2 regions of the Kitasatospora sp. NPDC001603 genome follow, and region 1 is predicted to be linked to the other one. Evidence: riboswitches for the same ligand, from Rfam matches in the RefSeq annotation. Region 1 holds a riboswitch; the other holds the start of a gene.

What was found. A riboswitch is a leader RNA that binds a small molecule or an ion and turns the genes downstream of it on or off. The one in region 1 is predicted to bind cyclic di-AMP.
Region 2: another riboswitch for cyclic di-AMP. It lies ahead of ABT263_RS20125 (M23 family metallopeptidase); the one in region 1 lies ahead of ABT263_RS34270 (transglycosylase family protein).

Annotation. Positions count from the first base shown of each region.
Region 1 is NZ_JBEPAA010000092.1:5,744-11,620, forward strand. Features, by position in the region: gene ABT263_RS34255 (DUF501 domain-containing protein) at 1-531, opposite strand, end outside; gene ABT263_RS34260 (FtsB family cell division protein) at 503-988, opposite strand; gene eno (phosphopyruvate hydratase) at 1,132-2,418, opposite strand; gene ABT263_RS34270 (transglycosylase family protein) at 2,674-3,612, opposite strand; cyclic di-AMP (ydaO/yuaA leader) riboswitch at 3,618-3,790, opposite strand; gene ABT263_RS34275 (cytochrome P450 family protein) at 4,065-5,339, opposite strand; gene ABT263_RS34280 (SDR family NAD(P)-dependent oxidoreductase) at 5,498-5,877, shown strand, end outside.
Region 2 is NZ_JBEPAA010000030.1:61,181-67,057, reverse strand. Features, by position in the region: gene ABT263_RS20145 (DUF3037 domain-containing protein) at 1-327, shown strand, start outside; gene ABT263_RS20140 (MarR family winged helix-turn-helix transcriptional regulator) at 450-905, shown strand; gene purB (adenylosuccinate lyase) at 1,029-2,459, shown strand; gene ABT263_RS20130 (MFS transporter) at 2,467-4,005, opposite strand; cyclic di-AMP (ydaO/yuaA leader) riboswitch at 4,316-4,476, shown strand; gene ABT263_RS20125 (M23 family metallopeptidase) at 4,481-5,512, shown strand.

The DNA of each region.
Region 1 (5,877 bases):
GGCCTCGACCTCGTCGGGGGAGACGCAGGGGCCCTTGGCCCACCAGTCCTCCAGCATGCCGATCGCCTCGTCGCCGAGCGGGTTGACGCCCTCGCCGGCCGCCAGCGAGTGGCCGACCAGCACGTGCAGGCACTTCACCCGGTCCGGCATGCCGCCGGCGCTGGGGAAGCCCTCCAGCACCTCGATGGCGTCGCGGCGCGCGATGTAGTCCTCGTGCGCCTTCTGGTAGGCGGCGGCCAGCTCCGGGTCCTCGGCGAGCCGGGCGGTCTGCTCCTTCATCACGCCGTCCGCCTCCAGCGTGCCGATCAGCGAGGCGGCCTTGGGGCAGGTCAGGTAGTAGAGCGTCGGGAACGGCGTGCCGTCCGCGAGCCGGGGGGCCGTCTCCACGACGTCCGGGTTGCCGCAGGGGCAGCGGTGCGCCACCGAGCGCAGGCCGCGCGGGACCCGGCCGAGCTGTGCGGCGATGGCCGCGACGTCGGTGTCGGAGACGGAGGGGTGGTTCTCAGTGGTCATGGGGGGAGCTGGCTCCAGCAGGGGCAGGGGCGGGTGAAGAGGGCGGGGCGAGAGCGGCGGTGTCGGCGGCGTCCACCGAGTCCCAGACGCTCGCGTACCAGGGCTTGGCGGCCTTGGCCGCGCCGTCGGAGGGGGCGGGCGGGACGGCGGAGGACTGGGTGGCGCGCGGGCCCGCCGGATCCACCGCGATGTACGGGGTCTCCCCCGGCATCGCGTAGTGCAGCCGGCTGCGGGCCTGCGCCTTGACGTACTCCGGGTCCTGCCAGCGGGTCTTCTCCCGGCGCAGCTGCTCGACCTGTTGCCGGGCGTGCTCGGCCTTCGCCCGCTGGGCGGAGATCTCGGAACGCTGGGAGATGAACTGCCTGGTCGGGTAGGCCAGGATCGCGACCAGGGAGCAGAGCACCAGGACGAGGACGGTCGCCCGGCTCGTGAAGCGAGGCCGGGCGGCAAAGCCCGGGATCCTCCAGCCTGCCATCTCCCGTGTCCCCTCCTGATCGCGACGGTGCCCCGCCGTCCACCCTACGGGGTGGACGGCGGGGCACCGGTCAGGCTTGCGCTACTGGGCGCGATCGGCCCTCGTGACGGGCCCGGGCCGACGACTGCTCGGCCGCGCGGCCACTACTCGGCGGCGCGGAAGCGCGGGAACGCGCCGCGGCCGGCGTACTCGGCCGCGTCGTCGAGGATCTCCTCGATGCGCAGCAGCTGGTTGTACTTGGCGACGCGCTCGGAGCGGGCCGGGGCGCCGGTCTTGATCTGGCCGCAGTTGGTGGCGACGGCGAGGTCGGCGATGGTGACGTCCTCGGTCTCACCGGAGCGGTGCGACATCATGCAGCGGTAGCCGTTGCGCTGGGCCAGCTCGACGGCGTCCAGGGTCTCGGTCAGCGAGCCGATCTGGTTCACCTTGACCAGCAGCGCGTTGGCGGTGCCGGTCTCGATGCCCTTGGCCAGGCGGGCCGGGTTGGTGACGAACAGGTCGTCGCCGACCAGCTGGACCTTGTCGCCCAGCTTGACGGTCATGGCCTTCCAGCCGTCCCAGTCCGACTCGTCCAGCGGGTCCTCGATGGAGACCAGCGGGTACGCGGCGACGAGCTCGGCGTAGTACTCGATGAGTTCGGCGGCGGAGAGCGCCTTGCCCTCGAACTGGTAGGCACCGTCCTGGTAGAACTCGGAGGCGGCGACGTCCAGGGCGAGCGCGATGTCCCGGCCGGGCACGTAACCGGCCTTCTGGATGGCCTCGGTGATGAGGTCCAGGGCCTCGCGGTTGCTGTCCAGGTTCGGCGCGAAGCCGCCCTCGTCGCCGAGGCCGGTGGACAGGCCGCGCTCCTTCAGCACGCCCTTGAGGGTGTGGTAGACCTCGACGCCCCAGCGGACGGCCTCGGAGAAGGACTCCGCGCCGATCGGAGCGATCATGAACTCCTGGATGTCGACGTTGGAGTCCGCGTGCGAGCCACCGTTGAGGATGTTCATCATCGGGACGGGCAGGACGTGGGCGTTCGGGCCGCCCAGGTAGCGGAACAGCGGCAGGTCGCTGGCCTCGGAGGCGGCGTGCGCCACGGCGAGCGAGACGCCCAGGATCGCGTTGGCGCCGAGCGAGGACTTGTCCGGCGTGGCGTCCAGGTCGAGCATGGCCTGGTCGATCAGGCGCTGCTCGGTGGCGTCGTAGCCGACCAGCTCGGGGCCGATCTGCTCGATGACGGCCAGGACGGCCTTCTCCACGCCCTTGCCGAAGTAGCGGTTCTTGTCACCGTCGCGAAGCTCCAGCGCCTCGAAGGCACCGGTGGAGGCACCCGACGGGACAGCGGCACGGCCGGTGCTGCCGTCGTCGAGGCCGACCTCGACCTCGACCGTGGGGTTGCCACGCGAGTCGAGAATCTCACGGGCTACGACGACATCGATGGACGGCACGAGGCATCTCCTAGCGGAAGCAGGTTCGGCTGACGATGGGTGCTGTCGGCCGGATGGTTGCGGAGTCGTTACGACCAGAGCCTAACCGCACGGGCTCCCGGGACCACGTCGACCTCGGTCCCGTCTCAGCGTGTGGCCGGGCTACCCACCGGTAGTTCACCTGGTTGTCCCACGAAATGCGGCCGGATGCGGACGAAGGGGGCCGAACCGGCCCCCTTCGTGGCGTCACCGCACGGGGAGTCACCACACGGGCGGTCAGCCGAGGTCGAGCTGCTGGCCCGGGAGGATCAGGTTGGGGTCGGTGCCGACGGTGCCGCGGTTGCCGTCGTACAGCGTCTGCCAGCCGCCGTCGACGCCCTGGGCGGCGGCGATCGTCGACAGGGTGTCACCGGACTGGACGGTGTAGCCGTGCCCGGCGCGCTGCTGGGCGGCGGGAGCGGCCGCGGCCGGGGCGCCGTGGGCGGCGGCGGGGCGGCTGTCCTGGCCCGCGTACCCGCTCGTCTGCTGGGCGGCCTGCTGACCGGCGTACTGCTGGTAGACGCTCTGGTGGCTGGTCCAGTACCAGGCGCCGTCGCTCTGGTACCAGAAGACCTTCGCGTCGGCGTCCCAGCCGGGCTGGCCGGCGAAGCCCGGAGCCCGGTCGTCCTGCTGGGCGGGCTGCTGGGCGGCGGGCTTCGGAGCCTGCTGCTGGGCCGGCTTCTGGGCCGGCTTCTGCGCGGGCTTCTGCGCCGGCTTCGGCGCGGGCTTCGACTGGGCCGGCTTGGCGGCGGCCGTCGGCTCGGCGTCCGAGGAGGTGTCGACCGAGGCCGCGGCCCCGCCCTTGGCCAGGCCCGCCTTCTGGGAGCAGACCGGCCAGGCGCCCGGCCCCTGCGAGGCGAGGACCTTCTCGGCGACCGAGATCTGCTGCGCCCGGCTGGCCTGGTGGGCCTGCGGCGCGTACGAGGTGCCGCCGAACGCCTTCCAGGTGCTGGAGGTGAACTGGAGGCCGCCGTAGAAGCCGTTGCCGGTGTTGATGCCCCAGTTGCCGCCGCTCTCGCACTGGGCGACCGCGTCCCAGGTCGAGGCCGGGGCGGCCGAGGCGCCGGTGGCGGTGAGGAGCGGCAGGGCGAGTCCGACGCCGGCCACGCCGGCAACGGCGATGGCCTTCTCGGTCTGGGTGCGACGACGGTGACGGCCGGTTCCGACGAAGAGCATGGGGAAGTCCCTCTCCGCACGCCTGCGAGGTGAGCTGTCGGGTTCGGACCGGGAGGTGGCCCGGCCGCACGACGCGGACGCCTTCTGCCCGCGCGGGCGGCTTCACCCCAAGCCGTGGGGGACGGCAACAAACCTGGTTCCCCCGCCCCTGCCCAAGGGTTCTGGTCGGTTTCCCGTAACGCGGCGGGCAGGATTCGGCGTTCCGCGCACGAGGTCCGCAGCTGCGAACTCCAGGGAGGGTAGACAGATCCTCACATCAATAACAAGCTCATATCGCAGGTATCACACATAAATTACGGCGCGTGGCCGATCGCCTACCAACGACAGGGCTATGTCCGGTTTGATGCTGATTCATACCTGCAGCCAGGGCGTGTCGGCGACACCCCGTCAGCGTGTCGGGGTCTCGGCACGACGAGATCGAGACACCGCCGGGGGCCGCCGGACGGATTTGCTCAGAGCCCGTCCACCGGTGCCGCGGAGGGCTTCTCGGGGGTGAATTCCACCGGGAGATCGCGCAGTCCACGCATGATCAGGCCACCGCGCCAGCGGAGCTCCTCCGGGCTTGCGGCGAGTCGCAGATCGGGCAACCGGGTGAGCAGGGTGGTGAGCGCCGCGCGCCCCTCCAACCGGGCCAGCGGAGCACCGATGCAGTAGTGGATGCCGTGCCCGAAGCCGAGGTGCGGGTTGTCCGTCCGGGCCAGGTCGAGGGTGTTCTCGTCGGCGAACCGCGCCGGGTCCCGGTCCGCCGCCGCGAGCACCACCAGCACCGGATCGCCGACCGGGATGTCCACGCCGCCGATGGTCAGCGGGCTGGTCGCGAACCGCCAGGTGGCGAGCTCCACCGGACCGTCGTAGCGCAGGAGTTCCTCGATACCGGTCTCCAGCAGCGCGGTCTCACCGCGGGCGATCGAGTCCTGGAGCAGCGCCCGCTGCCCGGGGTTGCGCAGCAGGGCGTAGGTGCCGTTGCCGATCAGGTTCACGGTCGTCTCGAACCCGGCGAAGAGGAGGATGAAGGCCATCGCCGCGGCCTCGTTCTCGGTCAGGTGCTCACCGTGGTCGCTGGCCCGGATCAGCCCCGAGATGAGGTCGTCGCCGGGATCGGCCCGCTTGCGGTGGATCAGCTCCGCCAGGTAGGCGCGCATCCGCTTGACGGCGCGTCCTACCCCGCCGCGCTGCCCGCTGCCGTGGCGGATCATCATGCCCGCCCAGTCCCGGAAGTCGTCCTGGTCCTCGACCGGCACGCCGAGCAGGTCGCAGATCGCGTAGATCGGCAGCGGGAAGGCGAACTCGTGGATCAGGTCCGCCGAGCCGCGCTCCGCGAAGCCGTCGATCAGCCGGTCGGTGAGCTGCTGCACCCGGGGCTCGAACTCCGCCACCCGGCGCGGCGTGAACGCCTTCGAGACCAGCCGGCGCAGCCGGGTGTGGTCCGGCGGGTCGATGTTCAGCAGGTGGGTCATCAGATTGGCCTGGCGCTCGCCGGGGATGCCGACCCGGCCGCTGCGGTGGGCGTGCCCGCTGTGATGGGCCGGGTTCTTCGAGAGCCGGCTGTCGGCGAGCGCCTGCCGGGCGTCCGCGTACCTGGTCACCAGCCAGGCCTCGACCCCGCTCGGCAGGGTGGTGCGGTGCACCGGTTCGTGCTCCCGCAGCCACGCGTACGCCGGGTACGGGTCGGCGGCGAACTCCCAGGTGAAGAGCGGCGGGCGGGCTGAATCGGGCTGAACTGGCATGTGTCGACCGTATCCGGTGGGGAACCCCGGCGCGGCAGGCGTGAGCCTGGTCACCTGAGGGGTAATCCCTGTTGCGGAGGGTCAGGACCTGCCTACGATCCTCCGCAAGCAAAATGCGTGGGCGCCGGTGCGGAGCCGCCCACAGGGAGGAGCGCACCATGCGGGTCACCGGGGCAGTCGTGGTCATCGCCGTACTCGCCGGCGGGTCGGGAGCCGGCCTCGCCCGCCGGTTCACCGCCGCGGGCGCCTCCGGCGTCCTCATCGCGGACCAGCAGGTCGGCATCGCCGAGGACCTCGCCACCGAACTCGACCGGCCGGGCTGCCCGGTCGTCGGCGTCTGCGGCGACATCCGCCGCCCGAGCGACATCGCCGCCCTGGTCGACACCACCGAGAAGCACCTCGGCCCGATCGACCTGTTCTGCGTCGCCGGGCCGGGCGGCGAGCGCGTCGTCTCCCTCGCCGAGCTGCCGGACCACCTCGACCTGGAGCGGCTGGCCGAGCTGCTCGCCCTGGTCGGCGAGGCGATCGCCGAGGTCGT
Region 2 (5,877 bases), on a different contig from region 1:
CGCGGCGAGTGCGTCAACGTCGGGGTGCTGCTGTACTGCCGGCAGAGCGCGCACCTGGGCGCCCGGACCCATCTGGACCAGGCCCGGCTGCTGGCGCTCGACCCGGTGGCGGACGTCGCCGGGGTGCGGCGGGCGCTGCACGGGATCGAGGCGGTCTGCGCGGGCGGGCCCGCGGCCGGTCCGGCGGCGGGCGACAGTCCGGGGCAGCGGTTCCGCTGGCTGACGGCGCCGCGCAGTGCCATCGTCCAGCCGGGACCGGTGCACACCGGGCTGACCGGTGACCCGGAGGCCGAGCTGCGGCGGCTCTTCGACCAGCTGGTGCTCTGAGGGCGACCGGTCGGGTGCCCGGGGGCCGTCCGGGGGCCCTTCCGGGGCCGAGCGGTTGACCTGCGGACTTTTGCCCCGGTCAAAGCTTGAGTTGGTGAAGCACTCGGTCGTACGCTGGCCCCATGGGTTCGACAGCGACGACGACCGTACCGACCAACGCCGAGTTGATGGAGGCGTTGGCCGCCGTCGGCGCTGCCTACTTCCAGGACTTCGCGGGAGCCGCGGCCCGGCACGGCCTCTCCTCCTCCCAGGCGAAGGCCCTCGGTGCGGTGCAGGAGCCGGTGCCGATGCGCGCGCTGGCCGGCCGGCTGGGCTGCGACGCCTCCAACGTGACGGGGATCGTCGACCGGCTGGAGTCGCTCGGCCTGGCCAACCGCGAGGCGGCGGCCGGTGACCGGCGGGTCAAGATCGTGGTGATCACCGAGCAGGGCCGCGAGATCCTCGGGCTGATCCGCGGCGAGATGAGCCGTACCCACCAGGCCTTCGAGGCGATGACGGACGAGCAGCGGATCTCGCTGCACTCGATCTGCGCGCAGGTGCTGCCGGTCCTCGCCGGGCGCTCGCCCGGCACGGTGTAGCGGCACAGCGGCACAGCGGCACAGTGGCACAGCGGTACGGCGATCGGCCGGGGCGGGCGCGGGAGGCGGCAGCGCCCGGTCCGCCGCCGCTCGCGCTGACCTCGGCTGTTAGGCTTGCGAAGCGTGAGCGCGAAGCCCCAGATCCCCAATGTCCTGGCCTCCCGGTACGCCTCGGCGACCCTGGCCCAGCTGTGGTCCCCCGAGCACAAGGTGGTCCTTGAGCGCCACCTGTGGCTCGCCGTCCTGAAGGCCCAGCAGGACCTCGGCGTGGAGGTGCCCGCAGGCGCCGTCGCCGACTACGAGCGGGTGATCGACCAGGTCGACCTCGGTTCGATCGCCGCCCGCGAGCGGGTCACCCGGCACGACGTGAAGGCGCGGATCGAGGAGTTCAGCGACCTCGCCGGCCACGAGCAGATCCACAAGGGCATGACCTCCCGGGACCTGACCGAGAACGTCGAGCAGCTGCAGATCCGCCAGTCGCTGGAGCACGTCCGCGACCGCACGGTCGCCGTGCTGGTCCGCCTGGGCCGGCTCGCCGCCCAGCACTCCGAGCTGGTCATGGCCGGCCGGTCGCACAACGTCGCCGCGCAGGCCACCACCCTGGGCAAGCGCTTCGCGACCGTCGCCGACGAGGTGCTGGTCGCCTTCCGCCGGCTGGAGGAGCTGATCGCCCGCTACCCGCTGCGCGGGATCAAGGGCCCGGTCGGCACCGCCCAGGACATGCTCGACCTGCTCGGCGGCGACACCGACAAGCTCGCCGAGCTGGAGCGCCGGGTGGCCGGTCACCTCGGCTTCGACCACGTGCTGACCAGCGTCGGCCAGGTCTACCCGCGCTCGCTGGACTTCGAGGTGCTCACCGCCCTCGTCCAGCTCTCGGCCGGGCCGTCCAGCCTGGCCAAGACGATCCGCCTGATGGCCGGCCACGAGCTGGTCACCGAGGGGTTCAAGGAGGGCCAGGTCGGCTCCTCCGCGATGCCGCACAAGATGAACACCCGCTCCTGCGAGCGCGTCAACGGCCTGGCCGTCATCCTGCGCGGGTACGCCTCGATGACCGCCGAGCTGGGCGGCGACCAGTGGAACGAGGGCGACGTCTCCTGCTCGGTGGTCCGCCGGGTCGCGCTGCCGGACGCCTTCTTCGCCTTCGACGGCCTGCTGGAGACCTTCCTGACCGTCCTCGACGAGTTCGGCGCCTTCCCCGCCGTGATCGAGGCCGAGCTGGACCGCTACCTGCCGTTCCTGGCCACCACCAAGGTGCTGATGGGCGCGGTGCGGGCGGGCGTCGGCCGGGAGACCGGGCACGAGGTCATCAAGGAGCACGCCGTCGCCTCGGCGCTGGCGATGCGGGCCGGCGCGCGGGAGAACGAGCTGCTGGACCGGCTGGCGGCGGACGCGCGGATCCCGCTGGACCGGGCCGGGCTGGACGCGCTGCTGGCCGACCGGCTCTCCTTCACCGGCGCGGCCGGTGCCCAGGTCGCCGAGGTGGTCCGCCAGGTCGAGGCCGTTGCGGCCGCCTACCCCGAGGCCGCCAAGTACGCCCCGGGCGACATCCTCTGACGTTGCCTCAGGCCTTCGTGGGCCCCGCCGCCGATCCGGTGGCGGGGCCTTCGCCGTGTCCGGCGGCGGCATGGCCCGGATCCAGCGGAGGGGCGGTGCCGCAGGCGTAGGTGCAGTCCGGCTCGGCGACCGGGTGGTCCTCGGGGGCCAGCACATTGCCCCGGACGGTGGTGAACGCCGTCACCGCGCCGGTGACCAGCAGCCCGGCGCAGATCAGCATCGCGGTCCGGAAGGCGGAGTCCACCGCGGCCGGCACCCGGTAGGCCTCGCCGCTGAGCCCGGCCAGCGCCGGCAGGGCGGCCACCGCGAGCAGCCCGGCCGCGCGGGCGGCGGCGTTGTTGACGCCGCTGGCGATCCCGGCATGCCGGACCTCCACCGCCGCGAGCACCGTCGCGGTCAGCGGCGCGACCAGCAGGACCATCCCGCAGCCCATCACGGCGGCGGCCGGCAGCACGTCCGTCCAGTACGAGGCGTCGGAGCCGATCCGCAGCATCAGCAGGACCCCCGTCGCGCAGAGCAGCGGCCCCACGGTGAGCGGGAGGCGCGGGCCGATCCGCTTGCCGAGCCGGCCGGCCCGGGCGGACAGCGCGAGCATCAGCACGGTGATCGGCAGCAGGGCTAGCCCGGAGACCAGTGGGGAGAAGCCGGAGACGATCTGCAGCTGGACGACCAGGAGGAAGAAGACGCCGCTGAACGCCGCGTAGACGCAGAGGGTGACCAGGTTCACCGCGGTGAACAGGCGGGAGGAGAAGAGGCCGAGCGGCAGCATCGGCTCCGGGACGCGGCGTTCGACCATCACGAAGGCCGTGCCCAGCAGCAGGCCGGCCGCGCCGGACACCCACACCACGGCCGAGAGCCCGTCGCCCGCCGCGGTCAGCGCGTAGGTGACCGAGCCCAGCGCGAGCGCGGCCAGCGCCGCGCCGAGGACGTCGAACCGGCCGGTCGCGCTCCCGTCCCGGCTCTCCGGGACGTGCCGGGAGGCCACCGCGACCACCAGGGCGGCGAGCGGGACGTTCAACAGGAAGATCCACCGCCAGCCGGGGCCGTCCACCAGCCAGCCGCCGAGGAACGGGCCGATCGCGGCGGACACCCCGCCGAGGCCGGACCAGAGGCCGACCGCTGCCGAGCGGTCGTCAGGGTGGAACACCGCCTGGAGCATCGCCAGCGAGCCGGGGGTGAGCAGCGCCCCGCCGACGCCCTGCACCGCGCGGGCGGCGACCAGCACCTCGATGGTGGGGGCCGCGGCGCAGGCCGCCGAGGCGGCGGCGAACCAGAGCACGCCGATCAGGAAGACGCGGCGCCGGCCGTAGCGGTCACCGAGCGCGCCGCCGAGCAGGATCAGGCCGGCCAGGGTGAGCAGATAGGCGTTGAGCGTCCACTGCAGGGCGGCGAGCGGAGCGCCGAGATCGGTGCCGATCCGGGGCAGTGCGACGTTGACGACGGTGCCGTCGAGCATCGCCATGCTGGAGCCGAGCACCGTCGCCAGTAGTACCCAGCGGCCCTGCGCGGTGCCCAGGCGCAGGGTGCCGGCCTCGGAGGTGGCCACCGCCTGATCGTGCGCCCCGGGAGGCGACGTGACAAGGGTCACCGGGGGTGTGTCGGCGGATGGCTTTCCGTAGGTGATCGCATGCGTACGGACACCGAAATCGGCGGAGCGTCGTGGATCAGTGGCACGCGGTGAATCGATTGTGCACATACTGTGCAGCCGATCATTCGGAGTGTCACGGCCTTCCCGGTAGTGGTTGTCGATTCAAGAGATCGACATTGCTTCGCCCGGGCGGATGAGTTTTAGTTCAGCGACCGCCCGGCATTGGACCGGGTGGCCACCGGGTGGAACGCCTAGTCCTGCCGCTGCCCGGTGGTACGAACCGAACTCTGTACGGCAGGAGCGGGGGACCCAAAGGTAAGTCGCCGGACCGGAATTCACGGTCCGGCTTGGGGTGAAGCCGCGCTATGCGGCCGGGCAACTCCAGCCCGAACCCGACAGCTCACCTCGCAGGCGTCGGAGAGGACAGTTCGCCATGCCCGCACAGGCTCGTCGTATCACCCTGCCCCGCGCCGCCCGCATCGGCATCGCCACCGCCGTGACCGGCGCCGCTTTCGCCCTCCCGCTGGTGACCACCATCAGCGCCCAGGCCCACACCGCCCCGGCCGCCAAGCCCGCGCAGACCTCCACCTGGACCGGCGCCACCAGCGTCGACGCCGCGCCGGCCGCTGCCGCGCAGCCGGCCGCCGAGGCCGCCAAGCCGGCCGCCGCGCCGGCCGAGGAGAGCTACAAGGTCGTCGGCGGGGACACCCTGTCGAAGATCGCCGACGCCAAGCAGGTCGAGGGTGGCTGGAAGGCCCTCTACGACCACAACCGCTCGGTCGTCGGTGCCAACCCGAACCTCATCTTCCCGGGTCAGCAGCTCGCGCTGGGTGCCAAGGCCGCCGCCGCTCCGGCCGCCGCCGAGGCCGCCAAGCCCGCCGCCCCGGCCGCCAAGCCGCAGGTCTCGCAGGACGCGCAGAAGCCGGCCGCCCAGCACGCCGCCCCGAAGCCGGTCCAGGCCGCCAAGCCCGCCGCTCCGGCCGCGAAGCCGGCGGCCCCCGCCGCCAAGCCGGCCGCTCCGGCCGCTCCCGCGGCGCCGGCCGCCGCGGCCAGCACCTCGGGCTTCGTCGCCCCCCTCGCCAACCCGAAGCTCGGCACCGCCTACGGCGTGGCCGGCTCGATGTGGGCCTCCGGTCACCACACCGGTGCCGACTTCGTCGCCTCCACCGGCACCCCGCTGCGCGCCGTCGGCGCCGGCACCGTGGTGAAGGCCGGCAACGGCGGCGCCTACGGCAACGAGGTCGAGATCAAGCTCGCTGACGGCCACTACGCCGAGTACGCGCACCTGTCCTCGATCGGTGTGAAGATCGGTCAGACCGTCACCGCCGGCCAGCAGATCGGCCTCTCGGGTGCCACCGGCAACGTGACCGGCCCGCACCTGCACTTCGAGATCCGCACCGGCTCGGAGTACGGCTCGGACATCGACCCGATCGCCTACCTGCGGGCGCACGGCGTCTCCCTCTGACCTGAGGTCGGACTTCCGCTGGGTGCGGGGCGTACGACCTCCCGGGATGGTCATGTCGGGTGACCGCTCGACCGGGTGATCGCCGCACCGTCAGCGGATCATGGGCGCGGGACACGCCCTGGCCGGCCCGGCTCGCGAATTTCCTTCGCGAGCCGGGCCGGCCTTTTTCGTGCCCTTCTGACAGGCAGGTGCCCCCCCTGCGATCGGGGTTTCCGTCCGGCGTTTCCGAGTGGTCGGCTCCGTCGTGCGGAAGGCCTTTCCGGGAGGCCTTCCTGAGGGGCCTTCCGGGATGTGCCGACGGCCCGTCCGCGGCCGGACGGGCCGTCAATTCTCGGTCGGCGGTCGCGGTGAAAGGAATGAGCCGC